DNA from 3 places in the Pseudomonas danubii genome. Region 2 is predicted to be linked to each of the others. Evidence: riboswitches for the same ligand, from Rfam matches in the RefSeq annotation. Region 2 holds a riboswitch; each other region holds the start of a gene.

Region 1 (9,951 bases), 830 kb from region 2:
GCTTCTACCTGCTGCGGGACTGGGATCTGATGATGGCCAAGATCCGTAGCCTGTTGCCGCGCAATCGCGAGGAGCGGGTGATGTCCCTGGCGGGTGAGTGTCATGAGGTGCTGGGGGCATTTGTCCGCGGGCAATTGCTGGTGATGCTGGCTCTGGGGGTGATCTATGCGGCAGGGCTGATGTTGGTAGGGCTCGAGCTGGGCTTGTTGATCGGCCTGATTGCCGGTTTGGCAGCGATCGTGCCGTACATGGGTTTTGTCATAGGCATTGGAGCTGCGCTGATTGCTGGTCTGTTCCAGTTTGGTGGCGACCTGTACCCGATGCTCGGCATCGTTGCGGTATTCATGGTCGGGCAGGCGCTGGAGGGGATGGTGCTGACGCCGTTGCTGGTAGGTGATCGCATTGGTCTGCATCCGGTGGCGGTAATCTTTGCCATTCTCGCGGGTGGTGAGCTGTTCGGGTTTACCGGGGTGCTGCTGGCTCTGCCGGTGGCGGCGGTGATCATGGTGCTCGTACGCCATGTGCATGACCTGTACAAGGACTCGGACATCTACAGTGGTGCTGAAGACCCCGAACTGTAGGCGGGCAAAAGGCTCGACGAGCAGGGGCGCCCCGGGCGGGCGCCCATCCATGACTGTCCATCTGCTGCTGTCCGGGTTGTCAAAGAATCCCCTTTGCCCCGTTTCGGCTGACGCAAACCTTTGATTTTGCTTGTGGTCTGCTGCATTGTGCGCTCGGCGTCACGGGTATAAACTTTGCAAACTTTACACAGAGGCCACTAACGGTTCCTTTGGAACTGTTCAGTCAGCATGAAACCGATTCAGCTGCCCCTAGGTGTGCGTCTGCGTGATGACGCCACCTTCATCAACTACTACCCAGGCGCCAATGCCGCTGCACTCGGCTACGTCGAGCGCCTATGCGAAGCCGACGCCGGTTGGACCGAAAGCCTGATCTACCTCTGGGGCAAGGACGGCGTAGGCCGTACGCACTTGCTGCAGGCGGCGTGTTTGCGTTTCGAGCAGTTGGGGGAGCCTGCGGTTTACCTGCCGCTGGCAGAGTTGCTGGATCGTGGTATCGAGATTCTCGACAATCTTGAGCAGTACGAATTGGTTTGCCTGGATGATCTGCAGGCGGTGGCCGGCAAGGCCGATTGGGAAGAGGCACTGTTCCATCTGTTCAATCGCTTGCGCGACAGTGGCCGACGCTTGCTGATCGCGGCCTCGACCTCACCTCGAGAGTTGCCGGTGAAACTGGCGGACTTGAAGTCCCGTCTGACCCTGGCGCTGATATTCCAGATGCGGCCGCTCTCTGATGAAGATAAATTGCGTGCCCTGCAACTGCGTGCGTCCCGTCGTGGGCTGCATCTGACCGATGAAGTCGGGCATTTTATTCTGACTCGCGGGACTCGCAGCATGAGTGCACTTTTCGAGTTGCTCGAGCGTCTTGATCAGGCCTCATTGCAAGCTCAGCGCAAGCTGACTATTCCTTTCCTGAAAGAGACTCTGGGCTGGTAAAACCAAGGCCTGCAGCGCTTCGCTGGAAGGCGTTCGGCATATTTCAGGCGTCAGAAAACGCACCTTTGGAAGGGTTTCCAGAGGCGGGCGGACTTAAAATGGGCTTAAAGCCTTAGATGTACGTAAGAAACTCATAAGTCACATTCTGATCGATTGAATTTGCAAATGAGGGCGATAGAAGGCATAGTCGCGTCTTCTTTTATTTCAAGCCACGGTCGTGCCCATGCTAAATCGCTTCGCACCCCTCGTGCCTCTCGCACTCGTTACCCTGTTGTTTGGTTGCGCTTCTCACACCCCTGTGTCTCAGCAGCAACCCGTGCAACAGGCTCAAGTCTCCGCAAAAAACCAGTCTTCCGCTGTTTACCAGGAAGAGCTGGCAACTGAAAAGGAACTGGCAGAGTTCTCTGACAGCAAGCCTTACCAGTTGCCAGTTCTGGCTGACAGCATCCTTGAGCGCGGCATGTCCCTGATCGGTACCCGTTACCGTTTCGGCGGTACCTCGGAAGCCGGCTTCGATTGCAGCGGTTTCATTGGTTATCTGTTTCGCGAAGAGGCGGGCATGAACCTGCCGCGCTCCACTCGCGAAATGATCAACGTCAAAGCTCCTCTGGTAGCGCGTAACAACCTCAAGCCGGGCGATCTGCTGTTCTTCAGCACCAACGGTCGCGGGCGCGTCAGTCACGCCGGTATCTATCTGGGGGATGATCAGTTCATCCACTCCAGCAGCCGTCGCAGTGGCGGCGTGCGAGTAGACAGCCTGGGTGACAGCTATTGGAGCAAGACCTTCATCGAAGCTAAGCGAGCCCTCGCCATGGCACCGACCGTGGTCACTGCACGTAAATAAGCAGACTGTTTGTAGGGCGAAGTTAAAGTCTTACTTGAAGTTTGGCGTGTAGGCGCTAGAATCCTGATCTATTGTTGAAACTAACCGCGTAAGCCCTGCTTACGCGGTTTTGTTTTCAGTACCACGGCAGAGAAAGCCGCATCCCGATCAGGATTGTTCAGCTTATGTCGACCTCGGCCCGTTTCGCGCTTATTGCCCTCGCTGCACTGCTCAGTGCTTGCGCCAGTCGTACACCGCCTCCGGCGCCTGTGGTACGTGCTCCGGTATTCAATTCCTCCCAGGCCTTTTCTCCGGTTGCCGAAGACGTGCTGTTTCGCGCCTTGGGTCTGGTAGGTACGCCCTATCGCTGGGGTGGCAATACACCGGACTCCGGATTCGATTGCAGCGGTTTGATTGGTTATGTCTACCGTGATGCGGCGGGTATTTCCTTGCCGCGCTCGACTCGGGAAATGATCGGCATGCAGGCGCCGGATGTGGGCAAGAATGCCTTGCAGACCGGTGACCTGATCTTCTTCGCCACCAATGGCGGTTCTCAGGTCAGCCATGCCGGGATCTATGTTGGCGAAGGGCGTTTCGTGCACGCCCCGGCCACAGGTGGCACCGTGAAGCTCGACAGTCTGTCCAAAGCCTATTGGCAGAAGGCCTACCTGAGCGCCAAGCGTGTACTGCAGCCGGAACATCTGGCGCACAATCCATAACACTTCTCCGGTCGAGGTGCTCGTGACTGCTCGTACCCTCAACCTCGACGATGCCCTTTATCAGTACCTGCTGGACGTTTCACTGCGTGAGACGCCCTTATTGCGTCGTTTGCGTGACGAAACCCAGGCGCTGCCCAATGCGCGCTGGCAGGTGGCGCCGGAGCAGGGGCAGTTCCTCGCGCTGCTGATCAAGCTGATCGGTGCTCGCCGCATCCTTGAGGTCGGGACCTTCACCGGCTATAGCGCCTTGTGCATGGCCCAGGCGCTGCCCAACGATGGTCTGTTGATCTGTTGCGATATTCCCGGCGATTACAATGCCACCGCCTGTCGCTACTGGAAGGACGCGGGAGTCGACCAGCGTATTGACCTGCGCCTGGCGCCCGCGCTGCAGACCCTGGTTGGCCTGGAGCAGGCGGGCCAGCTTGAGTCTTTCGATCTGATCTTTATCGATGCGGACAAGGCCAATTATCCGGCCTATCTGGAGTTTGCCCTGCGTTTGCTGCGAGTTGGGGGCCTGGCGGTGTTCGACAACACGCTATGGAGCGGGCGAGTGCTGGAGGCGAATGCCGCCAGTGAGGATACCCGAGCCATCCAGGCGCTCAATCGCGCCTTGAAGGATGACTCGCGCATCGATTTGTCACTGCTGCCCCTGGGGGATGGCCTGACCCTGTGCCGCAAGCGCTGAACTCAGGGCGCTTTGGCGGCGGATACCCGCCAGATCTTGTTGCCGACGTCATCGGCGACCAATAGCCCCCCTTGCTGATCGATGACTACCCCGACCGGGCGTCCCAGGGCTTTTTCATCGGCATTGAGAAAGCCGCTGAGTACGTCGATCGGTTGTCCTTGGGGTTTGCCTGCACGGAAAGGCACGAATATCACCTTGTAGCCGCTGTGGGGCTTGCGGTTCCAGGAGCCGTGCTGGCCGATGAAGGCACCTTCGGTAAAGGGCGCGGGAAGTTTGCTGCCTTCGGCGAAGGTCAGGCCCAGTGAAGCCGTATGTGGGCCCACGGCATAATCCGGGGCGATTGCCTTGCTCACCTGTTCGAGGTTTTGTGGCTTGACCCGCACGTCCACGTGTTGCCCGTAGTAACTGAAGGGCCAGCCATAAAAAGCCCCGTCCTTGACCGAGGTGATGTAGTCCGGAACCAGATCGCTGCCAATCTCGTCGCGCTCATTGACAGCGGTCCATAGCGCTCCACTGACCGGCTCCCAGGCCAGGCCGTTGGGGTTGCGCAGGCCGGTGGCGAACAGGCGATGCTTGCCGCTGGCTCGATCCACTTCCCAGATGGCTGCACGGCCCTCTTCTTTATCCAGGCCATTTTCCCCAACGTTACTGTTCGAGCCGACGGTGACATACAGCTTGCTTGCGTCCTTGCTGGCGATGACGTTCTTGGTCCAGTGGTGGTTGAGTGTGCCGCCGGGGAGGTCAAGCACCTTGGTGGGGGCTGCGCTGATGTGGGTGTCACCGGCCTGATAGGGGAAGCGCAGCAGCTTGTCGGTGTCCGCTACATACAGATCATTGCCCACCAGAGTCATGCCGAAGGGGGAGTTGAGGTTCTCCAGGAACAGGCTGCGGGTTTCCGCCACGCCGTCGTGATCCTGGTCCCGCAACAGGGTAATGCGGTTGGCGCTGGGGACGGTTGCGCCGGCACGGCCCATCACTTTTCCGGCGATCCAGCCGCGAATGCCCTGGCTGTCATCCGGCTTGGGCGGTGCATTGGTTTCAGCTACCAATACATCGCCATTGGGTAATACATACAGCCAGCGTGGGTGGTCGAGGTTTTCGGCGAAGGCGGCAACCTGTGTGCCGGCTGCTGCTGTTGGTTTTGCGCCCTGTGGCCAGCCGATGGCGGGGGCAATATTGACCGTGGGGATCAGCGTGGGATTGGGCTGCGGCAGTTTGGGGTTCGGTCCGGTGCCGTCCGAGACTTGCAGGCTTGAGGTTTCGCCGCAGGCGGTGAGGCCGGCGGCGATAGCGATAAGCAAGGTGTGTTGAAGCTTGAGCATGCTGATTTCCCTATGAGTGCACGAACGTCGTAGTCATAGAGGAGCATAGCCATTCGATGGTTCCGCCTGATCAGCGGGCCTCTTTGAACAGTACGGCAATCCCAGGATGGTAGTGGCCGCTTTCGTTATGCAGCTTGCGGTAGGCGTAGGGGAAGTACCAGGCTACGGCGCAGCAGTGCTCCTTTTGCAGTTCGTCCAGCATGTCCTGAAGTTCTTCGGGAGAGGCGCTGTGCTGGGCTTTTTGCGGGGCGACAAACAGGCAGCCAAGCCTCAGGTCGCTGGGGTAGCTGATCTTTCTGGCATCACTGGCAATGTCCAGCAATGGCTGGGTCAGGTGCAGGCTGTTGACCCGCGGCCAGCGCTGGGTGGTCTGGATATAGGCGCGTTCGTCCTTGGTGGCCAGGTACAGGTCGGTACGAGCGTTGCGGGCGCCGTCTTCCTGTTGCTTCTTGCTGGGGCTGTGTTCCAGGCTGATCATCTCCGCCATCCAGGCAGCCGCGGAAAGTAATCCCAGGTTGGCCTTTTCATCGAACCAGTACGGGGTTTCGCTATCGCCGCGGACTGCGTTGTAGCGGTCAATGCAATCGAACCAGCGTTCCAGCATCGGGCGCAGGAATTCCAGCTTTGGATTGCTGATGATCATGCCTTGCATCGAGCTCACTCCTTATTGTTGTGCGGCAGGACCTTGGGTCCTGAATTGTGGCTTTTTGATATCACCGCTCTGAGTGTGGCACAAGATTGGCGTCAGTTTGTTGATGCAGTGCAGTTTTGTGTGGTGTGCGACGGCTGGCTTTAATTGACGCTCCACCCCCAACCCTCTAACCTTCGCGACTTGTTTCAGGTGCTCTGTGGCCCACGGTCGACAGAGTGAAACAGGGAAGCCGGTCAGGGCCTGTTCCAGCGATGGACACGGCAACGATTCCGGCGCTGCCCCCGCAACGGTAGATGAGTCAAGGCTGTGCCACATGCCACTGTGTCGATGACATGGGAAGGCGCGCAGCCCGGCAGCGATGCCCCTCATGAGCCCGGAGACCGGCCTGATCCATCCAACGGCATCACGGTGGGCGATGCCAGGCTAGCGCCGTCTCTTTCTTTTCCTGCCCGCCGTTCCCCAGCCCCAACGGAGAGCTGCCCCATGAGTGAATCCCCCGATCGTGACGAGCGCCATCTGGCGCGCATGTTGCGCAAGAAAGCCGTGATCGACGAGCGCATCGCCAACTCGCCCAACGAATGTGGTCTGTTGCTGGTGCTGACTGGCAATGGCAAGGGCAAGAGCAGTTCGGCCTTCGGCATGCTGGCGCGGTCCATGGGCCACGGTATGCAGTGTGGTGTGGTGCAGTTCATCAAGGGCCGTAACAGCACCGGGGAAGAGTTGTTCTTCCGGCGTTTTCCAGAGCAGGTGCGGTTTCACGTGATGGGTGAGGGCTTCACCTGGGAGACCCAGGATCGCCAGCGCGACATTGCTGCGGCCGAAGCGGCCTGGGCCGTATCCAGGGAGCTGTTGAGCGACCCGGAGATTGGTCTTGTAGTACTCGACGAGTTGAACATCGCCCTCAAGCACGGCTACCTGGATCTGGACCAGGTGCTCAGTGATCTGCAGGCTCGGCCACCCATGCAGCATGTGGTGGTGACCGGCCGCGGCGCCAAGCCGGAGATGATCGAGCTGGCAGATACCGTCACTGAAATGGGCATGGTCAAGCATGCGTTCCAGGCCGGTATCAAGGCGCAGAAAGGTGTTGAACTGTGAGTGTGAATTCATGACCGATGTTCGTCATTGCCCGGCGGTATTGATCGCCGCACCGGCTTCCGGCCAGGGCAAGACCACCGTGACCGCGGCACTGGCCCGCCTGCACCGCAACCAGGGACGCAAGGTGCGGGTATTCAAGTGCGGTCCGGATTTTCTCGACCCAATGATTCTTGAGCGAGCCAGCGGTGCTCCGGTGTACCAGCTGGATATGTGGATGGTCGGGGAACAGGAAAGCCGTCGCTTGCTGTGGGATGCTGCGGGCGAAGCAGACCTGATCCTGATCGAAGGGGTCATGGGGCTGTTCGATGGCACGCCCTCCAGTGCCGATCTGGCGCGGCATTTCGGCGTCCCGGTGCTGGGGGTGATCGATGGCACCGCCATGGCCCAGACCTTTGGTGCACTGGCTCTGGGACTGGCCCGCTATCAGCCGGACCTGCCGTTCGCCGGGGTGCTGGCCAATCGGGTAGGCACCTTGCGTCACGCGCAGTTGCTCGAAGGAAGCCTCACCGAGGGGTTGCGCTGGTACGGTGCCTTGTCCCGGGAGACTGACATCGAGTTGCCCAGCCGCCACTTGGGGCTGGTACAGGCCAGCGAGCTGAATGATCTGGACCTGCGTCTTGATGCTGCCGCTGAAGCCCTGGCCAGCAGTTGCCAAGTGGCACTGCCGCCGGCAGTGAGCTTTGCCGCACCAACGCCGGTACCCTGCGAGCCTTTGCTTGCCGGTGTGCGAATCGCTGTGGCGCGGGATGAGGCGTTTGCCTTTACCTACGGTGCCAGCCTGGATCTGTTGCGGGCCATGGGCGCGCAGTTGAGCTTCTTCTCGCCGATTCATGACACTGAGCTGCCGGAGGCGGACAGTCTGTATCTACCCGGTGGATACCCTGAATTGCACCACCAGGCACTGGCGCAAAACACCGCGATGCTGGGTGCCATTCGTGCCCATCATGGTGCGGGCAAGCCGTTGCTCGCGGAGTGTGGCGGCATGTTGTACTTGCTGGACTCCCTGACCGACGTCGAAGGGCAGCGTGCCAATCTCTTGGGGCTGCTGCCCGGTGATGCCGTGATGCAAAAGCGCCTCGCGGCCCTGGCCTTGCAAGCGGTGGAGTTACCGGAAGGCAGCTTGCGTGGTCACACTTATCATCATTCCCTGACCAGTACGCAACTCGAGCCGATTGCCCGCGGCATCAGCCCCAATGGTGGCCGTGGTGCGGAAGCGGTGTATCGCGATGGGCGGATGACTGCCTCCTATGTGCACTTTTATTTTCCGTCCAACCCGGCGGCGGTGGCGGCTTTGTTCGTGCCAGCTCCTATAGAGGATGCGGTAGGTGAGTGAGCAGGATTTTTCTACGGCGGAGCGTGAGGCGGTTTATCGCGCCATTGCCGAGCGCCGGGATATGCGTCACTTCGCCGGTGGCAGTGTCGCGCCCGAGCTGCTGCGGCGTTTGCTGGAGGCGGCGCATCAGGCACCCAGCGTGGGGTTGATGCAACCCTGGCGTTTTATCCGTATCAGCGATCGCCCGTTACGTGGACGAATCCAGCAGTTGGTGGAGGAGGAGCGGGTGCGCACTGCCGAGGCCTTGGGAGAGCGTTCCGACGAGTTCATGAAACTCAAGGTTGAAGGCATCAATGACTGTGCCGAGGTGCTGGTGGCGGCGTTGATGGATGGGCGTGAGCGGCATGTCTTTGGTCGGCGCACTCTGCCGGAAATGGACCTGGCTTCGCTGTCCTGTGCCATTCAGAACCTCTGGCTGGCGGCGCGCAGCGAAGGCCTGGGCATGGGCTGGGTTTCGCTGTTCGAGCCCCAGGCCCTGGCCGACCTGCTGGGATTGCCCGCCGGTGCCAAACCCTTGGCCGTGTTGTGCCTGGGCCCGGTTACCGAGTTCTATCCGGCGCCGATGCTGGCGCTGCAGGGTTGGGCGCAACCCCGGCCATTGAGTGAGTTGCTGTATGAGAATTACTGGGGAGTGAGTCAATGAGTGTGGCGTTGCTGAGTGTCGCCGGGGTGGCGCTGGATGCGCTGCTGGGCGAACCCAAGCGCAGGCATCCGCTGGTAGCTTTTGGCCGTATGGCGGATCGTATCGAGCAACGTTTCAACGCCGCCGGCCGAGGCTGGCGCAGTCATGGGGTCACCGCCTGGGTACTGGCGGTGCTGCCCTTGACCCTGTTGGCCACGGCCCTGTCCTGGCTGCCCTACATTGGTTGGGTGGTGGAGATCATTGCACTGTATTGCGCCCTGGGCCTGCGCAGCCTCGGCGAGCACGTTGCGCCGGTGGCTCAGGCTTTGCGCAGTGAAGACCTGGATGAAGCCCGGCGTCGGGTCGGTTTTCTGGTGAGCCGTCAGACCAGTGAACTGGACGCCACCGAAGTGGCGCGGGCAGCCACTGAATCGGTGCTGGAAAACGGCAGCGATGCCGTGTTCGCCGCCTTGTTCTGGTTTGCCGTGGCCGGTGCGCCGGGGGTGGTGCTCTATCGCCTGAGCAACACCCTGGATGCAATGTGGGGCTATCGCAACGAGCGTTTTGAGCGTTTCGGCTGGGCGGCGGCGCGAATCGACGACCTGCTCAACTATATTCCTGCGCGTCTGGTGGCCCTGACCTATGCCTTGCTGGGCAAGACCCGCCTGGCGCTCAAATGCTGGTGGCGCCAGGGACCGACCTGGGACAGCCCCAATGCCGGTCCGGTGATGGCGGCTGGAGCGGGCGCCCTGGGGGTCGAGTTGGGCGGCGCAGCGATTTATCACGGTGAGTTGCACCAGCGTCCGCAACTGGGCGAAGGCGAGCCGGCGAGTGCCGACTCCATCGATCGCGGTTGGCAGTTGGTGCAGCGGGGTGTCTGGCTGTGGTTGTTGATTTTGTGCCTGGGGGCTGAATTCTATGCTTGAGCACGGCGGAAGGTTGCGCAAGGCGGCCCAGGAACACGGGATCGCCGAAGAGGCCTGGCTGGATCTGTCCAGCGGATTGGCGCCCTGGCCATTTCCCTTGCCGACCATTCCCCTGCGTGCCTGGGCACGTCTGCCGGAAACCGATGATGGCCTGGAACAGGCGGCCTGCGCCTACTACGGCGCGACTGAGGTGCTGCCGGTGGCCGGTTCCCAGGCGGCAATCCAATTGCTGCCGCGGCTGCGGCGGGCGGGCAAGGTCG
Region 2 (9,951 bases):
TTCCAGTGGGTGCGCTCGCGGACCCCCAGCGGCCAGCCCATTGACCTGATCAATACCCGTCGCCCCAACGACGACCCGGGCACCCAGGTGTATTACCGCCTGTGGCCGGTGCAAGGGGTGATCGTGCACAAGACCCACATCACCTACCCGCTGAGCGCGGCGAAGATGGCCCGGGTCAAGACCCTGTTCTACAGCGGCGACTGGCAGGTCACCGCCTTGCCGGGCTACGGGCCGGGGCGCCGGGCCAATCCGTTCGAGACCTTCGAGGCGATTCCGGCCAAGGCCCGCTACCAGTTCATGCTCGATAACGCCGAATACTTCGTGCGCACCTTCATTCGTGGTCCGGTGTGCCGCGGGCAGATCGCCACCGATGTGATCCGCGACAACTTCTGGGCGCTGTTCCAGGCCCCGGAACACGATCTGTACATCACCGATCCGGCCTATCGCGGCCAAGCCACGCCGCTGTTGGCCATGCCCGGGCAAAACGACGATGTCGGCAGCGTGCTCAGCCTGTGGCTGTCCTATCGCGACAAGCGCAACGAGTACGAAGCCCTGCGCCGCGACTTCTATGCCGATTCTCCGGCCCCCAGCTGGTCGACCCTGTGGGCCGGCAACGACAACGCGCTGCTGAGCATCTTCCGCCACTTCGACAGTGCTTCGGTGAGCAAGGGCCTGATCGGCGAGGTGCCGCAGACGATGTGGCTGTTCGATTACCCGCTGCTGGAGCGCACCTATTATCAGCTGGCGGTGAATTTCGATGTGTTCGGCAACGTCTCCCACCAGGCCCAGACCCGGTTGTACTTCGACCTGATCCGCAACGGTGCCGAGCAGAACTTCCTGCGCCTGATGCCCGCTGGCAGCCGTGAGGATTTCCTCGACGATTGGTACCAGAACAGCGGCAAGTTCAAGATGTGGCTGGATTACGAGTCCATCGACGACGACAAGCGCAGCGCCCTGAAACTGGACCCCAAGGACCCGAAGAAAGACTTCGCCCATCAGTTGCTGGCCCGCTATGGCGAGCTCAACGCCAAGCCGGACCCAATCAATCGCTGTGACAGTGCCTATTGCTCGCGGCCCAATATCGACCCGGCGTTGCAGGATGCCGATCAGGCCCTGAGCCGCCTGGCGTCGCGTCCGGCAGCGGGACTCAAGGTCATCGAGCAGTTGCCGGAAGCCACCTTGCTGCGGGTCCAGGCCCCGAGCGGCAAGCGCGAGTTCTACAGCATGCTGCGCAATCGCGCCCACAGTAACGTGGCCTTCATGCTGGGCGAGTCGCTACGCTACCAGCCGGGCCTGGACACCCTGACCATTTTTCCGGGCATTCTCAGCAGTTATCCGAACTTCATGTTCAACGTTCCAAGCGAGCAGGTGCCGGCATTTGTCCAGGCCATGCAAGCCGCCAGGGACGCCGCCGGCTTCGAGAAGATCGTCGATCGCTGGGGGATTCGTCGCAGTCATCCGCAGTTCTGGCAGTACTTCCACGACCAGACCCGTTATCTGCAGGAAGTCGACCCGGTCGAGGCCGGAGTCATGGACATGAACCGTTACGAAAACCTCTGATACAGGGCCGCTATCTGTCCTCGGGACGCCCGCTGGCGGGCCCCGGGGAAGCCCTATACCAAGGTCTATCCCGACAAAAATACTAGGACTTTGTCAGCGGCGTCGATTGGCGTAAACTGCGCCCACGTCTGCGAGGAACCACCATGAGCGCCATAACCATTACCGACGCCGCCCACGATTATCTGGCTGATCTGCTATCCAAGCAGAACACCCCGGGGATTGGCATCCGCATCTTCATTACCCAGCCAGGGACTCAGTACGCCGAGACCTGCATCGCCTATTGCAAGCCGGGCGAAGAGAAACCCGAAGACAAGGCCCTTGGCCTGAAGAGCTTCACCGCCTACATCGACGCCTTCAGCGAAGGTTTCCTCGATGACGCGGTGGTCGACTACGCCACCGACCGCATGGGCGGCCAGCTGACCATCAAGGCGCCCAACGCCAAGGTGCCGATGGTCAATGCCGACAGTCCGGTCAACGAACGCATCAACTACTACCTGCAAACCGAGATCAACCCGGGGCTGGCCAGCCACGGCGGCCAGGTCAGCCTGATCGACGTCGTTGACGATGGCATCGCCGTGCTGCAATTCGGTGGCGGTTGCCAGGGTTGCGGCCAGGCCGACGTGACCTTGAAGGAAGGTATCGAGCGCACCCTGCTCGAGCGCATCCCCGAGCTTAAGGGCGTGCGCGACGTCACTGACCACACGCAGAAAGAAAACGCCTACTACTAAGGCGTTCGCTGCGAACAGAAAACGGCGCCCCGTGAGCGCCGTTTTTTTATGCCCGCAAACCAGCTCCCCGCAAAAAAGCCTCCGTAGGAGCCGGCTTGCCGGCGAAAGGGCCCTTGAGCCTTGCGCCAATGCCGAGATTGCCTCCACTGGCAAGCCAGTTCCCGCAAAGGGGGTCAGGGGCGATAGAGGTGCGCGTGCCCGGCGCGGTACAGCGATGATTCGCTGAACGCGTCCGTGGCCAGCACCCGGCCCACCAGGATCAGCGCCGTGCGCCGGAAGCCCTTGGCCGCGACTTTATCGGCAATGTCCGCCAGGGTGCCCAGGACCCAGTCCTGGTCCGGCCAGGTGGCTCGGTGTACCACGGCAATCGGGCAGTCGGCGCCGTAGTGCGGCAGCAGCTCTGTGACTATCTTCTCCAGGTGGTTGACCCCCAGGTGAATCGCCATGGTGGCGCCGTGGGCCGCGAGGCTAGCGAATTCTTCACCGGCCGGCATGGCGGTCTTGTCCGCATAGCGGGTCAGGATCACGCTCTGGGATACATCCGGCAGGGTCAATTCGGCTCCCAGCAGGGCGGCACAGGCGGCGGTGGCGGTGACGCCAGGGATGATCTCGAAGGGAATACCCAGCTCCCGCAGGCAGCGAATCTGCTCGCCAATGGCGCCATACAGGCTCGGATCGCCGGAATGTACCCGGGCTACATCCTGACCCTGGTCGTGCGCGTGCTTGATCGCCTCGATGATCTGTTCCAGATGCAGCTCGGCGCTGTTGATCACTCGTATCGCGCTGTGGCCTTCGAGGACAGCCTCGGGAACCAGCGAGCCGGCGTAGATGATCACCGGGCAGCGATGGATCAGGCGCTGGCCCTTGACCGTGATCAGTTCCGGATCGCCGGGACCGGCACCGATGAAATAGACAGTCATGGCTGTGTCCTGTGAAAAAGGGGCTGGAGCCAGCTTCAAATGAAGATTGCTCATGATCAAGGCGGGGGATTATCGAGGATTTTACCGGCAAGCGGCCATTGCCAGGGTGGCCTGGGCGAATTTCTGACGAGGGATCAGCAGTTTGGCCGGGCCGGGATGCAGCTGTTCAGCCATGGCCAGGGCCGCACTTTCGGCAACGCCGTAGCAGCCGGTGCGTTCAAAGGCGATCTGTGAACGGTGGCTCAGGCGCAAAGCATAAGGCGCCAACTGCGTGCTGCTGAAACAGGTCAGCGGCAATGCCAGTTGTTCGGCCAACTCCAGCAGTCCGGGCTCGGCCCGTTTCAGGTCGATGCTCGCCAGGGCGAAAACCTGCTGCGTATCGATGCGATGGGCTTCCAGCACCTGATCCAGCAGCGCGCGCAGCGTGGTCGCCGGGCAGCCTTTCTGGCAGCCCAGGCCGACCACCAGGGTCGACGCTGCGCGCACCTCGATCATGCCGAGTACGGATCCGTGTTCTTGCGCCGGAACAGCCAGGCGCTGATCAGCCCGAGGGCCAGCCAGAAGGCGGCGTTGGTCAACTGTGAAGCGATTTTGAACTGGGTCTCCAGTGCTTGCGGGGCCAGCATCGAATGCACTTCCGGTTGTGGTGCGCCGATCACGTGAGGCACGGCGATGATGGCGGCGCCCAGCAGTTTCAGCAGCCAGTTGCCAGCGAACACGATCAGGGCAAGGCCCACGGCGGTGGAAGCGGCAGCGCCGATCCACCAGACCTGACGCTGCACCAGATCGGCGGCAGCGGTGCCCGGCAACTCCGGCGGCAGGCCCAGGGTCGGCGCCAGGCAGAAGGTCGCATAACCGGCCAGGCCCCAGAGCAGGCCCTGGGAAGTGCGGCTGGGTGCCCGCAGGGTGTAGAGCCCTGCCAGCATCAGGGCGAAGCCGACGGCCACCACCAGGTTGCCACCGGTGGTGGACAGCACTCGCTGCCAGCCATCTTCCGGTTCCCAGGCTTCGGCGTCGTGGCTGTGGCCGGCCATGGCGCCTGCGGCGTGTTCATGAGCCTCCACGGCCGGGGCCTGTTCATAGGTTTCCGCCTGCAGAATCAGCGGGGCCACCCAGAAGCTCTGCAGCAGGGTCAGCAGCAAGGCCGCCAGCAACCCGCTGAAGCCTGCGGTTTGTGCAATACGCTTGATCATGTCGGCAGGTCTCAGTGGCAAGGGAAAGCAGCGCTGTGACGAGTATCGTGGGCAGCGTTGTGCACCGCTTCGATATGGGAGAAACCGGCGAAATACACCAGGCAGGCGCCCAGCAGCGAAGCGCCGATGGCGGCCACCAGGCGCTGGCTCAGGGTGGAGGTGCTGCTGGCGGAGTGGCTGGTGCTGCTGATGATCGACATGGCGCTTCCCTTTGGAGTGTCGGCGGGGGAGGAGCGCAGGAAAACCCCGCGTGAGGAGCACGCAGGGTTTGCAACAGCGCCCGCCCACCGCGGGTTTGTTATGTGTGTGTTGCGGGCCGGTCTCCGGGCTTGCGAGGGGCAGGGCTGTGTCATGCCGTGCCGACAAGTGTCGCCTTCCCATGCCTTGGCACAGTGGATCTGACACTTCGCTCGCTTACCGTTGCGGGGGCAGCACCGGACTGGTCACGACTTTTTAGTAAAGCACGTGATTCACCGGTTTCCCGTTTCACCCTGTGAAGGGCACCCGTAACAAGGCGCGTAGCAAATCATGGGCGGGGTAACGTCGTCAATTGCGGATGCCGGTGTATTGCCGATTGACCGTCCCCCGCGCTCTGCGTAGCCTTGCGCCTTCGAGGTTCTTCGGCCAGCGGTCGAAGCTAAGAAGGGAACGCGGTCGATGCCGCGGCTGCCCCCGCAACTGTGAAGGGTTTCATTTCTGCAAGGCCACTGCATTGGCGTTCGTAACGCCTGCGGGAAGGCGCAGAAACCGCCAGTCCAATGACTGGCAAGCCCCCAGCCAGGAGACCTGCCTCGATCCCAGATTCTCACTACAACCGGGCGGGGTGATCCGGTGGCGAAATCTCCGCGCGCCTCTGCGCTGCGGCTCTCGTCCCGTATGCCCGCCACCTTTGCCAAGGGGCATCCGATGAAAACACTGGCCAAACTTCCCGTCACCATCGTCACCGGCTTCCTTGGCTCGGGTAAGACCACCTTGCTCCGGCACATGCTGGACAACGCCCAGGGCCGGCGCATCGCGGTGATCGTCAACGAGTTCGGCGAGCTGGGCATCGATGGCGAGATCCTCAAGCAATGCTCCATCGGCTGCACCGAGGAAGAGGCCAGCGGCCGGGTCTACGAGCTGGCCAACGGCTGCCTGTGCTGCACCGTGCAGGAAGAGTTCTTCCCGGTGATGCGCGAACTGGTGGCGCGCCGTGGCGACCTGGACCACATCCTTATCGAAACCTCCGGCCTGGCCTTGCCCAAGCCCCTGGTCCAGGCCTTCCAGTGGCCGGAAATCCGCAGCGCCTGCACCGTCGACGCGGTGATCACCGTGGTCGACAGCCCGGCCGTGGCCGCTGGCACCTTTGCCGCGTTCCCCGATCAAGTGGACGCCCAGCGCAAGCTCGACCCCAACCTGGACCACGAATCGCCGCTGCACGAGCTGTTCGCCGACCAGCTGTCCAGCGCCGACCTGGTGATCCTCAACAAGACCGACCTGATCAACCCCGAAGACCTGGCCAAGGTGCGCCTGGAAGTGGCCGAAGAGCTGCCGCCGGCGGTCAAGGTCATCGAAGCCAGCAGCGGCCGCCTGCCCCTGGACGTATTGCTGGGCCTGGGTGCCGGCTCCGAGGAACACATCGACGGTCGCCACAGCCACCACGATCACCACCACGACGGTGACGACGACCACGACGATCACGATCACGACGCCTTCGACTCCATCTCCATCGAACTGCCCCAGGCCGACGAAAGCCTGCTGCTGGACGCCCTGACCCAGCTGGTGGTCAAGCACGGCATCCTGCGGGTCAAGGGCTTTGCCGCGATCCCCAACAAGCCGATGCGTTTGCTGATCCAGGGCGTGGGCACGCGCTTCGACAAGCACTTCGACCGCAAGTGGGGCGCTGACGAAGCCCGGACCACGCGCCTGGTGCTGATCGGCCAGGAACTGGACGCCGCCCAACTCGAGGCGCAACTGCGCGCCGCCCTCAGCGTGTAAGCCATGCACCTGCTCAGGACCCAGCCCGGCGGTTTCGTGTCGGATGACAACATTGCCGACCTTGGACAAACCCCCGCCGAGCTGGTGATCCTGTGCAGCGGCGACTCCAGCCTGGCGCTGCTGGCAGATGCCGCCGAGCAGCTGCCCGAGGATTACCCCAGCTTTCGCCTGGCCAACCCGATGCAGGTGCAGAACCACGCTTCGGTGGATCTGTATGTGGACCAGGTGCTGCGCCACGCCAAGGTGATCCTGATTTCCCTGCACGGCGGCATCGGCTACTGGCGTTACGGCGTCGAGCGGCTGGTGGAGCTGTCCCAGCGCGGGGTGCAACTGATTCTGGTGCCGGGGGACGACCGCCCCGACCCGGAGCTCAGCGACCTGAGCACCGTGGGCCCCGTCGAGCGCGATCGCCTGTGGCAGTTCCTGCGCCAGGGCGGGCGCGACAACGCGCTGAATTTCTACCGCTGCCTGGCCAGCGGCCTGCTGGGGCGCGACTACCCCTGGAGCGAGCCGCAGACCCTGCCACGCACGGCGATCTACCACCCGCACAAGAGCCAGGCCACTCTCAGCGACTGGCAGGTTGATTGGCAGCCCGATCAAGCGGTGGCGGCGCTGCTGTTCTACCGCTCCCACCTGCAGGCGGCCAACACCGGCTTTATCGACCTGTTCTGCCAGCGCTTGCAGGCGGCGGGGCTCAACCCCTTGCCGATCGCCGTGGCCAGCCTCAAGGAGCCCGGCTGCCTGAGCCAGGTGGAAGAGTGGCTGGAGGCAACCGCGGCCGGGGTGATCCTCAACACCACCGGCTTTGCCCAATCCAGCCCCGAAGCCCCGCACCTGCGGCCGTTCCGCCGCAACATTCCGGTGATCCAGGCCATCTGCGCCCAGGACAACGAGCCCGGCTGGCGCGACAGCGAGCAAGGCCTGGGCCCGCGGGACCTGGCCATGCACATCGCCTTGCCGGAACTGGACGGGCGCATCATCAGCCGGCCCATCAGCTTCAAGGACCTGGCCTGGCGCAGCGAGCGCAGCCAGTCGGACGTGGTCTGCTATCGCGGCCAGCCCGAGCGCATGGACTTTGTCGCCGAACTGGCCCGGCGCTGGGTCGAGCTGGGGCGCCTGGACAACGGCCACAAGCGCATCGCCCTGGTGCTGGCCAACTACCCGACCCGCGACGGGCGCATCGGCAACGGCGTCGGCCTGGACACTCCGGCTGCGGCGCTGAACATCCTCAAGGCCCTGCACGCCGAAGGCTACCCGCTGCCGGCCGAGTTGCCCGCCAGCGGCAGCGAGCTGATCCGGCAACTGCTGGGCGGGGTCAGCAATGACCTGGACAGCCTCGACCGGCGCCCGTGTCAGCAAAGCCTGGCCCTGGACGACTACGCGCTGATGTTCCAGGCCCTGCCCGCCGCCAACCGCGAGGCGGTGCTGCAGCGCTGGGGCGCACCGCAGCAAGACCCGATGTTCCGCGACGGGCGGATGATGATCGCCGGCCTGCGTTTTGGCCTGACCTTCGTCGGCATCCAGCCGGCCCGGGGTTATCAGGTGGACCCCAGCGCGGTCTACCACGACCCGGACCTGGTGCCGCCCCATGGCTACCTGGCGTTCTACTTCTGGCTGCGCCAGACCTACGGCGCCCATGCGCTGATCCACGTCGGCAAGCACGGCAACCTGGAATGGCTGCCGGGCAAGGGTGTCGGCCTCTCGGAGAACTGCTGGCCGGATGCGTTGCTGGGGCCGCTGCCGAATATCTACCCGTTCATCGTCAACGACCCGGGGGAGGGCGCCCAGGCCAAGCGCCGCACCCAGGCAGTGATCATCGACCACCTGATGCCGCCCCTGACCCGTGCCGAAACCTACGGCCCGCTGCGTAACCTGGAGCTGCTGGCGGACGAGTACTACGAAGCCCAGCTGCTGGACCCACGTCGCGCTCGGGAGCTGCAACGGGACATCCTGCAACTGGTGCGCGAGACCCACATCGACCGTGAGTTGCAACTGGGCGAACAGCTGGACAGCGACGCCGACGCGGCGATCTGGCTGCCGCGCCTGGACACTTACCTGTGCGACCTCAAGGAGTCGCAGATCCGCGATGGCCTGCACGTGTTCGGCGAATCCCCCGACGGCCGACTGCGCATCGATACCCTGCTGGCCCTGCTGCGCATTCCCCGGGGCGATGGCAAGGGCGCCCATGCCAGTCTGCTGCGGGCCTTGGCCAAGGCCTTCGACCTGGGCTTCGATCCGCTGGACTGCGCCCTGGCCGAACCCTGGACCGGGCGTCGCCCGCAGCCGTTGCGACAGCTCAGCGATGCCTTGTGGCGCACGGCGGGCGATGTGCGCGAACGCCTGGAACTGTACGCCGCAGCATTGATCGAAGCCGCGCTCCAGGGCCCGGTGGCGCAGTTGGATGAGCCGGGCTGGGAGCCGGTACGGGTCATCATCGACGCCTTGCGCGAAGTGGTCGCGCCGCGCCTGGACGCATGCGGCCCGGCGGAAATGCGTGGCCTGCTGGACGCCTTGAACGGCCGTTTCGTCCCCGCAGGGCCCAGCGGTGCACCCAGCCGCGGGCGTCTGGACGTGCTGCCCACCGGACGCAACTTCTATTCGGTGGACGTGCGCAACCTGCCCACCACCACCGCCTGGCGCATCGGTTTCCAGTCGGCGAACCTGATTCTCGAACGCCACCTGCAGGACCACGGCGATCACTTGTTGCAACTGGGCCTGTCGGTCTGGGGCACCGCCACCATGCGCACCGGCGGTGACGACATTGCCCAGGCCATGGCCCTGATGGGCGTGCGCCCGGTGTGGGCCACCGGCAGCCAGCGGGTGGACGATTTCGAGATCCTGCCCCTGAGCCTGCTGGACCGGCCGCGGGTCGACGTGACCCTGCGGGTGTCCGGGTTCTTCCGCGACGCCTTCGCCAACCTGATCCGCCTGTTCGACGCAGCGGTGCAAGCGGTGGCGGCCCTCGATGAGCCTGAGGACATGAACCCCCTGGCGGCCAGGGTTCGCGCCGAGCGCGAGGCCTTGATCGCCTCCGGCCTGGAGCAGGACGCGGCCGCGCGTCAGGCCGGCTGGCGGATCTTCGGCGCCAAGCCCGGGGCCTATGGCGCCGGGGTCCAGGGTGCCATCGACGGTCGCCTGTGGCAGAGCCGCGAGGACCTGGCCGAGGTCTACCTGAACTGGGGCGGCTATGCCTATGGCGGCAGCGACGAAGGCACCGCCGCCCGCGAGCAGTTCGCCACCCGCCTGAGCCAGGTGCAGGCGGTGTTGCAGAACCAGGACAACCGCGAGCACGACCTGCTGGATTCCAACGACTACTACCAGTTCCAGGGTGGCATGTTGGCCGCGGTGGAAAGCCTCAGCGGGGCCAAGGCTGCCAGCTACCACGGCGACCACAGCCAGCCGGACCTGCCGAAGATCCGCACCCTCAAGGAAGAACTGAACCGGGTGATCCGCTCCCGGGCGGCCAATCCGAAGTGGATCGAAGGGGTCAAGCGCCATGGCTACAAGGGCGCCTTTGAAATGGCCGCGACCCTGGACAACCTGTTCGCCTTCGACGCCACCACCGAGCTGATC
Region 3 (9,951 bases), 1.7 Mb from region 2:
GCTCTACGATCCCCTGGCGGTCCGCGGCGACGACCTGTCACGGCTGGGCCAGCACTGGGCCGCCGGGGTGCTCAAGCACCTGCCGGCACTGTGCGCCTTCACCGCGCCGACGCCGCTGTCCTACGAACGCCTGCAACCCCATCACTGGAGCGCCTCCTACGCCTGCCTGGGCCTGCGCAACCGCGAAGCGTCGCTGCGCATCTGCCCCACCGTGGACATCGGCGGCAAGCCCGTGGCGCCGCAGTACAACCTGGAATTCCGCGCCCTGGATGCCACCGCCTCGCCACACCTGGCCATGGCCGTGATCCTGATCGCCGGACGCCTGGGCCTTGAACAGAAGCTGCCGCTCAATGCAATGACCGACAAGGTCCCCGATGAGCTGAGCACCGAACAGCGCCTGGCCAGCGGCATCGTGCCCCTGCCCGGCACCCTGACCCAGGCCCTGGAATGCCTGCGCAGCAACACGGAATTGCTGCAGACCCTGCCGCCGGAGCTGCTGAGCACCTATTTCGCCGTCAAACAAAAGGAAGTGTCCCTGACCGAGCACCTGACCGCTGCCGATCTCTGTGAGCACTATGGACACCTGTACTAAATCCGCCGAGCACGGTTTCTATACCGAGCCGGCCTATCGCCTGCTGCGGGAAGACTCCACGCATCCGCTGATCCTGGTGTGCGAGCACGCCAGCCACTACATTCCACCGGCCCTGCACGACCTGGGCCTGGACAAGGTGGCGGCCCGCGAGCACATCGCCTGGGACCCGGGCGCCCTGGAACTGGCCCAGAGTCTGTCCCGGGCCCTGGGCGCGACCCTGATCGCGGCCAACTATTCGCGCCTGCTGATCGACCTCAACCGGCCGCGCCACGCCCCCGACAGCATCCCGCTGCAAAGCGAGATCTATCAGGTGCCGGGCAACCAGCACCTGGACGAGGCCACCCGCGAGTACCGCCGCCAGCAGCTGTTCACGCCGTTCCACCAGCGTCTGCAGCGGATCATCGACCGGCGCCTGGCCGAGGGGCGCGAGGTACGAGTGGTGGGGATTCACAGCTTCACCCCGGTGTACTACAGCCAGCCACGCGCGCTGGAAGTCGGCGTGCTGTATGGCAACGCCACCGCCTACGCGGCGCGGATACTGGAAGGTTTGTGGGCCCTGCCGATAAAGGTGGCGGGCAACCAGCCTTATGAAATCGACCCCTTGAGCGACATGACCGTGCCGGTGCACGGTGATGCCCGGGGCCTGGAGTCGGTACTGATCGAGGTGCGCAACGACCTGTTGCGCAGCCCTGAAGCGGTGCAGCACTGGAGCGACTGTCTGGCGCCACTGCTGTAACGAAGGTTGAAAGACGCTTGAACGCAGCAAAGGCTGTTTGCAGGACAGGAACAACAACAAGAAAAACCGCTGTGGTGTGTCTTTAACCCTGCCAGGTTCAAACACAGACCGGCGCGCGAGGCGTCAATGACGACCCTCGCCGCCGGATGCGCCCACTTACATTGGCTACAAGGAGAACTGCTTCATGGAGATTGAAGAATTCGGCTACAAACAGGAACTCAAGCGCGGGCTGAGCCTGCGCGACCTGGTGGTCTACGGGATGATTTTCATGATCCCCATCGCCCCGTTCGGGGTCTATGGCTACGTCAACCAGGAAGCCCCGGGCATGGTGCCCCTGGCCTACATCATCGGCATGGTGGCGATGGTCTTCACCGCCCTGAGCTACGGCGCCATGGCCCGCGCCTTCCCCATCGCCGGCTCGGTCTACTCCTATGCCCAGCGCGGCCTCAATCCCCATGTCGGCTTTCTCGCCGGCTGGCTGATGCTCCTGGACTACCTGCTGATCCCGCCGCTGCTCTACGTCTACGCGGCCATGGCCCTCAACCACCTGTACCCGGAAGTGCCCAAGGTCGGCTTCATCCTGGCGTTCCTGGTCAGCGCCACCTTCGTCAACCTGCGGGGCATCACCTTCACTGCGCGGATGAACATCCTGTTCCTGCTGGCGCAACTGGTGGTCCTGGGGATCTTCCTGTTCTACGCCTGGAACGCCCTGCACGGCGGCACCGGCAACGGCCAACTGACCCTGGCGCCGCTGTACAGCCCGGAACACTTCCACTTCGGCATGCTGATGCAGGGCGTCTCGATTGCGGTGCTGTCGTTCCTGGGCTTTGACGCCATCTCGACCCTGGCCGAAGAGGTCAAGGGCGACCCGGGCCGCAGCGTCGGTCGCGCCGCCCTGATCACCCTGGTGGTGATGGGGGCGATCTTCGTGGTGCAGACCTGGATCGCCACGGACCTGGCCGCCGGCATGGGCTTCAAGTCCGCCGACACCGCCTTCTACGAGATCGCCGAACTGGCCGCCGGCAGCTGGCTGGCGACCCTCACCGGGGTGGCCACGGCGCTGGCCTGGGGCGTGGCGGTGGCCATCACCTCGCAAGCCGCAGTGTCGCGCCTGCTGTTCGGCATGGCCCGGGACGGCAAGCTGCCCAAGGTGCTGGCCAAGGTCCACCCGAAACACAATACCCCGCACATCAGCATCTACCTGGTGGCGGTGCTGTCGCTGCTGATCTGCTACCTGTTCATCAACTCGGTGGACACCCTGACCTCACTGGTCAACTTCGGCGCCCTGAGCGGCTTCATGCTGCTGCACATCACCGTGATCAATTTCTACTGGCGCCGGCAGAAGTCCGGCCAGGTGATCCGCCACCTGATCTGCCCGGTGATCGGCTTCGTGATCGTCAGCGCCATCATGTACAACATGGGCGTGGATGCGCAGAAGCTCGGCGCCATCTGGATAGCCGCCGGGCTGGTCTACCTGTTCCTGCTGAACAAGCTGGGCAGCGGTGCCGCCCTGCCCGATCCGCTCAAACCCTAAGTGACTTACCTGCGGCGCCGGATGGCGTCGCGCTTCCCCCCCGAGGCAGCCGCCAAGAGCCGCCCGGGGACAGGCCGCCGGATGCCGCGGCCGTGGAACTGCGTGGTAACCGACAGTGATGTCTGGCCCATGTTCGCCCCCCGGGGCGAGCGGCCCTTGATACAGGAGTGCACCCATGCTGGCTTTGCGTCCCGTGGCGTTATTCGATCTGCCCCAACTGCTGCGCCTGGCCCGCGAACGCCTGCTGGGCGTAACGTCCCTGGTGGATGACGAAACCTACCTGCGGGAAAGGATCCTCGATTCCCTGGCGTCCTTTGCCAAGACCGAGGCCAGCCAGGGCCCGGAGAACTACTTTCTGGTGCTCGAGGACCCAGACAGCGGCCTGCTCCACGGCTGTTCCGACATTCTTGCCACGGCGGGCTTTGCCGCGCCGTTCTACAGCCTGCGCAACCGTCCCTTCATCAGCAGCTCCCGGGAGCTGAACATCGAACACGGCGTGCCGACCCTGTCCCTGTGCCAGGACCTCAGCGAGCAGACCCTGCTGCGCAGCTTCCACGTGGACCCGGCGTTGTCGGGCACGCCCCTGGCGCAACTGACGTCCCGGGCGCGGCTGCTGTTCATGGCCGCTCACCCCCAGCGCTTTGCCGAGAGCACCATCAGCGAGATCGTCGGCTACAGCAACGCCGCCGGCGAGTCGCCGTTCTGGGAGGCGGTGGGCCAGCACTTCTTCGACCTGCCCTACATCGAGGCCGAACGCCTGTGCGCCCTTCAGGGCCGGGGCTTTCTGGCCGAACTCATGCCCCAGTACCCGCTGTACATCCCGATGCTGCCGCCGTCGGCCCAGGACTGCATCGGACGGATTCACCCCGATGCGCGGGAGGCCTGCGACATCCTGATCGACGAGGGCTTCGCGCCTACCCAGTATGTGGACCTGTTCGATGCCGGGCCGACCCTGCAGGCCCGCAATAACCAGCTACGCTCGATCGTTCAGAGCCGGGTCGCGACCAGCTACCTCAGCCCCCAGAGTGGCCAGGGTCGCCACTGGTTGCTGAGCAATGACCGACTGCAGGGATTTCGCGCCATTGTCGCGCCTCTGGATGAAGCCCCGGGCGATGTGGTCGGGCTCGACCCGTCGATGCTCCAGGCCCTGCAAGTGACACCGGGCGAACCGGTGCGGGGAATCGCGTTATGAGTGGCCCGCCGCTTCTGCGCTGCCCGGGACTGTTGCAAGGAGTGCACCGATGATCGTCCGTCCGATCCGCGTCACCGATCTGCCCGGCGTGCTGGCTTTGCTGGAGGGCAGCTGTCGCGAGTTGAACAACCTCTCCACCGACCCCGAGCGCCTGGCCCATCGCTTGCGCTGGGCCCAGCGCACCTTCGCCAGCCGGGTGGAACGGGCCGATGCCGACTACCTGTTCGTGCTGGAGGACGACGACCAGCAAATCATCGGCATCTGCGGCCTGAGCGGCGCCATCGGCCTGCGCGAGCCTTGCTACAACTACCGGGTCGGCATCACCCGTGGCAGAGCCCCGGGGCTGGGTATCGACAAAGAGATCCCGACCCTGTTCCTGTGCAACGAGATGACCGGGCAATCCCAGCTGTGTTCGCTGTTCCTGCGCCGCGACCAGCGCCAGGGCTACACCGGCCGCCTGCTGTCCACCGCACGCTTGCTGTTCGTCGCCGAACACCCGACGCTGTTCGGCGACAAGCTGGTGGCCGAATTGCGTGGCCAGCTCGACAGCCAGGGCTGCTCGCCGTTCTGGGACAGCCTGGGCCGACACTTTTTCAAGATGGACTTCCAGCAGGCCAACCGCCTGTCCAGCCATGGCAGCAAATCCTTCATCGCCGAACTGATGCCGCGCCAGCCGCTGTACACCTGCCTGCTCAGCCCACAGGCCCAGGCGGCCATCGGCCAGGCCCACCAGAGCACCGAGCAGGCGGTGAACATCCTGCGCGACGAAGGCTTCAGCCATCAGGGCTGCATCGATATCTTCGACGGCGGGCCGCTGATCGAGGCCGAAGTGGCGAAGATCCGCAGCGTGCGCGAAAGCCAGACCCTGCCCTTGCTGGTGGGCCGCCCGGACGAACAGGCGCCGGTGTGGCTGATTCACAACCGCCGCCTGGAAAACTGCCGCATCACCGCCGCCCCCGGGCGCCTGGTTTCAGGCTGCCTGCTGGTGGACCGCCTGACCGCCAAGCGCCTGCAACTGCAGCCAGGGGACTCGGTACGCGCCGTGCCACTGTTGGCCTGCCCAGCGCGGCCTCAGGGCCAGTCCGGGATCGCCCTCGCGCCGGACGCCGCCCTGCCCCTGTAGCCACGAGATTGACGAACGCCGGGGCGAATGTTCATATGCCGCCCAGTTTCAGGTGCCTCATGCCGCCGTGCACGAGGTGAAACGGGAAACCGGTGCGCCCTTTCAGGGCCAGTCCGGTGCTGCCCCCGCAACGGTAAGCGAGTGCTGCATTCAACACGCCACTGTACCCACGGTATGGGAAGGCGAATGCCGCCAGACTCGCAAGCCCGGAGACCGGCCTGAAACGTCTGTTTGGCAATCCTGCGGTGGGCGGGCATGGGCCGGTATGGTCGCGTGCCTGTGGCCGATACCTTCTCCTGCGTGCTTCCCGAAGTCACTTTCGAGAAGACCAAGAATGACAACAACTGACACCTTCCTTGCATGCGACTGGCGTGCACCTCGGCGCACCCTGAGCGGTGCCCTGCTCGGCTGCCTGTTCAGCCCCCTGCTGCTGGCGGACGACACTCCCCTGACACTGGAACGACAATGGGTTTCCGCCCCTTCGGTGGAGTCCACCACGGTGGCCGAAATGGCCCGGTACGGCAGCAAGGTGGAGATCATCGACCGCCAGCAGATCGAACGCGCCGGCCCCAGCAGCGACATCACCCGAGTGCTGCAGATGTACGTCCCCGGCCTCTACGTCGCGCCGAAAAACGGCCCCTTCGACTACGGCACCTATTCCCTGCTGGGGGGCCGCAACGACGACACCCTGATCCTGCTGGACGGCGTACGCCTGAACAACCGTCTGTACGGCGGCCTGTACCTGGACACCTTGCCGGCCAATGCCATCGAACGCATCGAAGTGCTCAAGGGCGGCCAGAGCCTGCTGTTCGGCACCCAGGCGGTGTCCGGGGTGATCAACATCGTCACCCGCAGCCCCCAGACTCGCGACACCTCCGGCGAGGTCAACCTGGGCCTGGACAGCTTCATGGGGCAAAGCGGCGATGCCCGGGTGGAGCGCATCCTCAGCAATGGCTTGGGCGATCTGGGCCTGCTGGCCTATGTCAGCCACAACGTCTCCGATGGCTACCAGCCCTATCGCAACAGCGCCTACAGCGCCAGCACCCGGGACAAGAAACGCGGCTATGAAGTGACCACCTTCGGCGCCAAGGCGATCCAGGGCTTCGCCGACGATTCGCGCCTGGAACTGTTCTACCAGTACAGCGATGCCAACCTGGATTTCGCCCGCCCGGTGAACAACCAGAAGACCACCAACGACCGCGTCCAGCAGATCGCCACCGCGACCTTCGAGCAGCGCCTGAGCGAGCGTTTCAGCTACTTCGTCAAGGGCCATGTCAACGACTGGGACACGCGCTACACCAAGATCGACAGCCTGAAAGACGGCCGCCTGGTGAGCAAAAACCGTAACGACTACTGGGGCTTCACCGACTGGGGCCTGCAGGCCGAAGGCAAGGCCGAGCTGGACGGCGGCCATGTGCTGGTGTTCGGCACCGACAACCAGTGGTTCAAGGGCCAGGACGATGTGCTCAAGATCGACAATAACCAGGCCCAGGCCAATGCCCTGTACACCCAGTTGCGCCCGGTGTTCGCGGCGCTGCCCGACTGGCACCCGAGCCTGGGCATCCGCCACGAGAAGATGAGCGGCGGCGAGAGCGCCACCGTGGGCATGCTCACCTCCCTGTACGACCTCAATGCCCATTGGCAACTGCGCGGCCAGTACGGCAGCGCCTTCAAGCTGCCCAACGCCGAGCAGTTGTTCGTCAACGAGGACTACGAACAAGGCAACCGCAACCTCAAGCCGGAAAAGAGCCTGAATGCCGAGCTCGGCCTGGACTACAAGGGCAGCCTGCTGGCCGGCGAGTTCAACGCCAGCGTCACCGCCTTCCAGCGCAAGATCGACGACCTGATTGCCCTCGATGGCATCCACTGGGTCAATGGCCAGGGGCGGATCAAGGTGCGCGGCATGGAGGTCGACGGCCGCTGGCAGTTCAGCCCGCGATGGAACCTCTCGGCGGACCTGACCCGCAATCTGCTGGAGTCGCGCAACGGCGTAACCCTGAGCAACATTCCCGGCTTCTTCGCCCGCTCGCGACTGGGCTACGAGTCCGAGGATGGTCAGTGGGGCGTGGGGGGCGCGATCCGCTACATCGGCCAGATCGACAGCGCAAAGAAGGTCGACTACGGCCACTACTCGGTGGTGGACGCCGATGCCTATCGCTACCTCGACAGGGCCCAGCAACATCGCCTGAGCCTGCTGGTGGAGAACCTGTTCGACCGCGACTACACCACCAGCATGACCAGCAGCGCGCCGGCGGTGGACAACCTCGGCCGGCCCTTTACCAGCGAAGTGCGCTACACCTACCGCTTCTGAGGCCCAACGACATGCACAAGGACTATCAACGGGTGCTGTTCGTCGGCCCCGGCCTGCACGGCGGCACCCTGGGCGAAGCCTTTCGCCGCGAGCTCAAGGCGCTGCGCAACGAGGACGCCGGCACCCGGGTGATCGACACCCTGGACGGCTTCGACAGCCTCTGGGCCGCCCTGGAGGAACCCTTGCCCGAGGACGGCGCGGCGCTGCTGGTGGTGGACCTGGAGCCCAGCTCCGACAGCGCTTACCTGGACTGGCTGCGCGATGAACTGGGCCGCCTGGCCCGGGCCCATCCCCAGGCGCCGCAGCTGTGGATCACCGCCCAGGCCCTGGGCCGTCGCGGGCTGGATGCAGCGCTGGCCTGCGCCAGCATCGCCCAGCACGAGCGGCACCTGCCCTGCGATCAGGTCAACGCCGTGGCCAGCGACCCGGACTGGTCGCGGGTGCCACCCCATGCCCGGCAGGTGTTCCTGTGCACCGGCCCGCGCTGCGTGCGCCGCGGTGCCCTGGCGCTGTGGAAGACCCTGCGCCGTGAACTGCTGCGCCTTGAGCACATGGAAACCCCCGGCGGCGTGCTGCTGACCCGCACCGCCTGCCAGTTCCCCTGCAACCTGGGGCCGGTACTGACCGTGCACCCCGATGGCTGCTGGTACCGGGTCAGCGACGACAGCCAGGTCGTGCGCCTGGTGCAGGGGCATCTGCTGGCGGGTGAGCCGGTGCAGGATCTGCTGATCCCTTCGCCGTATGCGGGGGTGGCGGATGCCTAGGAAGATCCTCGGCCTCCTGCTATGGCTGGCGACCGTCCCGGCCCTGGCGGCCAGCTACGACAACTGCGCCAAGACCTGGACCGTCGAGGACCCTCCCCGGCGCATCGTGGCCCTCAACCAGCACAGCGCCGACCTGCTGCTGGCCCTGGGCGCCGGGCCGTCGATGATCGGCGTCGCCTACCTGGATGACGACAGTCAGGCCCAGGCCCAGGGGCAGTACCACGGCGTGCCGGTGATCGCCCGGCAATACCCGTCGGCGGAGGTGCTCTACAGCCTGAAGCCCGACCTGGTGGTGGGCGGCTTCGCTTCGGCGTTTCCCGATAACTTCAGCTCCCGGGAGCGCCTGGGGCGCATCGGCATCGCCAGCTACCTGCTGGAGTCGGCCTGCGCCGGGCATGATGAGGACTACTTCGGGCATATCCGTCGCGACCTGCGGACCCTGGGCCGGCTGTTGCAGCAGCCAGCCCGGGCCGAGCAACTGATCGCGGCCATGGAGGCTGACCTTGCCGCGGCAGCAGCCTTGTACCGGGGCCGCGACACGCCCGCGGTGTTCTACCTGGACAGCGAGGTCAACGGCCTCGCCAGCCAGGGCCAGCGCGGTTTTGTCGGGGTACTGCTGCAAGCCGCCGGCGCCCGCAACAGCTTCGCCGCCATCGACCGCCCGCGCCTGACGGTCGACAGCGAAACCCTGCTGAGCAACGACCCGGACGTGCTGCTCCTGGCAGACGCCCTGTGGTCACCGGCCACGCGCAAACGCCAGTTGCTGCAGCGTGACCCGGTGCTGTCGCGGTTGCGGGCGGTGCGCGAGGAGCGGCTGATCGACATCCCCTTCGCCCAACTGGTGCCGGGCATCGCCAGCGGCCGCACCGCGCTGGAACTGGCGCGGCGCCTGCACCCTGCTCCCCCGTAGGCGCCGGCTTGCCGGCGAAGCGAGCACCGCCAACCGCCGCGACGCGCCACCCGACGCCTTCGCGGGCAAGCCCGCTCCTACAAGCCGGCTTGCCGGCGAACGGAACACCGCCAATCACGCGGCGTACATGCCGACGCCTTCACGGGCAAGCCCGACAAGAGGCAGGTACTACAGAGGATTCAACACCCGGCGCGAAGGCCGCTCCGGCGGATGGCAGGTGACGTTGTTGCGACCAGCGGTCTTGGCGGCATACAGGGCCTGATCGGCATCGTTCAACCAATCCATGGCGTCCTCGTGCATGGGGGTGAACGCCGCCAGGCCAATGCTCAGGCTCACCTGCAACGCCGGATTCTGTTCGTAGCCCAGGGCCGCGAAGCGCCCGCGCAGCGCCTCCATCAGATCGGCGGCGTGCTCCAGCGGCACGTCCGGCAGGATCACGCAGAACTCATCACCGCCATAACGCCCGGCCTGATCGCTGGCCCGCAGGTTCTGCCGGAGGAGCTTGCTCAACTGGCGCAGCACCACATCCCCGGCCACATGGCCGTAGGTGTCGTTGATGGCCTTGAAGTGATCGATGTCGATCAGGGCGATGGCGCCACCATGGGCCTGGCGCTGGCAACGCTGGAACTCGATCTCCAACTGGTCCTTCCAGGCCCCGTGGTTGAGCAGCCCGGTCAGGCTGTCGGTGCGACTCAGGGCCAGCAGCTCGCGCTTGTGCCGGCCCAGGGTCGCCGCTTGCTGGTAACAGATGTAGCCCAGCGCCATCGGGTACAGAGTCAGCATCGGCAG

What was found. Region 2 has a riboswitch for cobalamin ahead of PFZ56_RS23915 (CbtB-domain containing protein). Riboswitches for the same ligand answer to the same signal wherever they lie in the genome.
Region 1: another riboswitch for cobalamin. It lies ahead of cobO (cob(I)yrinic acid a,c-diamide adenosyltransferase); the one in region 2 lies ahead of PFZ56_RS23915 (CbtB-domain containing protein).
Region 3: another riboswitch for cobalamin. It lies ahead of PFZ56_RS16845 (TonB-dependent siderophore receptor); the one in region 2 lies ahead of PFZ56_RS23915 (CbtB-domain containing protein).

The regions. Positions count from the first base shown of each region.
Region 1 covers NZ_CP116502.1:6,134,820-6,144,770, reverse strand. Annotated here, with positions in the region: gene PFZ56_RS27555 (AI-2E family transporter) at 1-581, shown strand, start outside; gene hda (DnaA regulatory inactivator Hda) at 810-1,514, shown strand; gene PFZ56_RS27545 (C40 family peptidase) at 1,738-2,358, shown strand; gene PFZ56_RS27540 (C40 family peptidase) at 2,523-3,056, shown strand; gene PFZ56_RS27535 (class I SAM-dependent methyltransferase) at 3,079-3,741, shown strand; gene PFZ56_RS27530 (sorbosone dehydrogenase family protein) at 3,744-5,063, opposite strand; gene PFZ56_RS27525 (hypothetical protein) at 5,134-5,715, opposite strand; cobalamin riboswitch at 5,886-6,119, shown strand; gene cobO (cob(I)yrinic acid a,c-diamide adenosyltransferase) at 6,199-6,810, shown strand; gene PFZ56_RS27515 (cobyrinate a,c-diamide synthase) at 6,821-8,143, shown strand; gene bluB (5,6-dimethylbenzimidazole synthase) at 8,136-8,786, shown strand; gene cbiB (adenosylcobinamide-phosphate synthase CbiB) at 8,783-9,691, shown strand; gene cobD (threonine-phosphate decarboxylase CobD) at 9,684-9,951, shown strand, end outside.
Region 2 covers NZ_CP116502.1:5,305,072-5,315,022, reverse strand. Annotated here, with positions in the region: gene PFZ56_RS23940 (fatty acid cis/trans isomerase) at 1-1,560, shown strand, start outside; gene nfuA (Fe-S biogenesis protein NfuA) at 1,704-2,288, shown strand; gene cobM (precorrin-4 C(11)-methyltransferase) at 2,462-3,208, opposite strand; gene PFZ56_RS23925 (cobalamin biosynthesis protein) at 3,290-3,703, opposite strand; gene PFZ56_RS23920 (CbtA family protein) at 3,700-4,401, opposite strand; gene PFZ56_RS23915 (CbtB-domain containing protein) at 4,413-4,601, opposite strand; cobalamin riboswitch at 4,698-4,924, opposite strand; cobalamin riboswitch at 4,998-5,210, shown strand; gene cobW (cobalamin biosynthesis protein CobW) at 5,308-6,378, shown strand; gene cobN (cobaltochelatase subunit CobN) at 6,382-9,951, shown strand, end outside.
Region 3 covers NZ_CP116502.1:3,637,516-3,647,466, reverse strand. Annotated here, with positions in the region: gene PFZ56_RS16870 (glutamine synthetase family protein) at 1-592, shown strand, start outside; gene PFZ56_RS16865 (N-formylglutamate amidohydrolase) at 576-1,328, shown strand; gene PFZ56_RS16860 (APC family permease) at 1,513-2,862, shown strand; gene PFZ56_RS16855 (arginine N-succinyltransferase) at 3,038-4,054, shown strand; gene PFZ56_RS16850 (arginine N-succinyltransferase) at 4,104-5,177, shown strand; cobalamin riboswitch at 5,211-5,414, shown strand; gene PFZ56_RS16845 (TonB-dependent siderophore receptor) at 5,512-7,488, shown strand; gene PFZ56_RS16840 (ferredoxin) at 7,500-8,252, shown strand; gene PFZ56_RS16835 (ABC transporter substrate-binding protein) at 8,245-9,162, shown strand; gene PFZ56_RS16830 (diguanylate cyclase) at 9,331-9,951, opposite strand, start outside.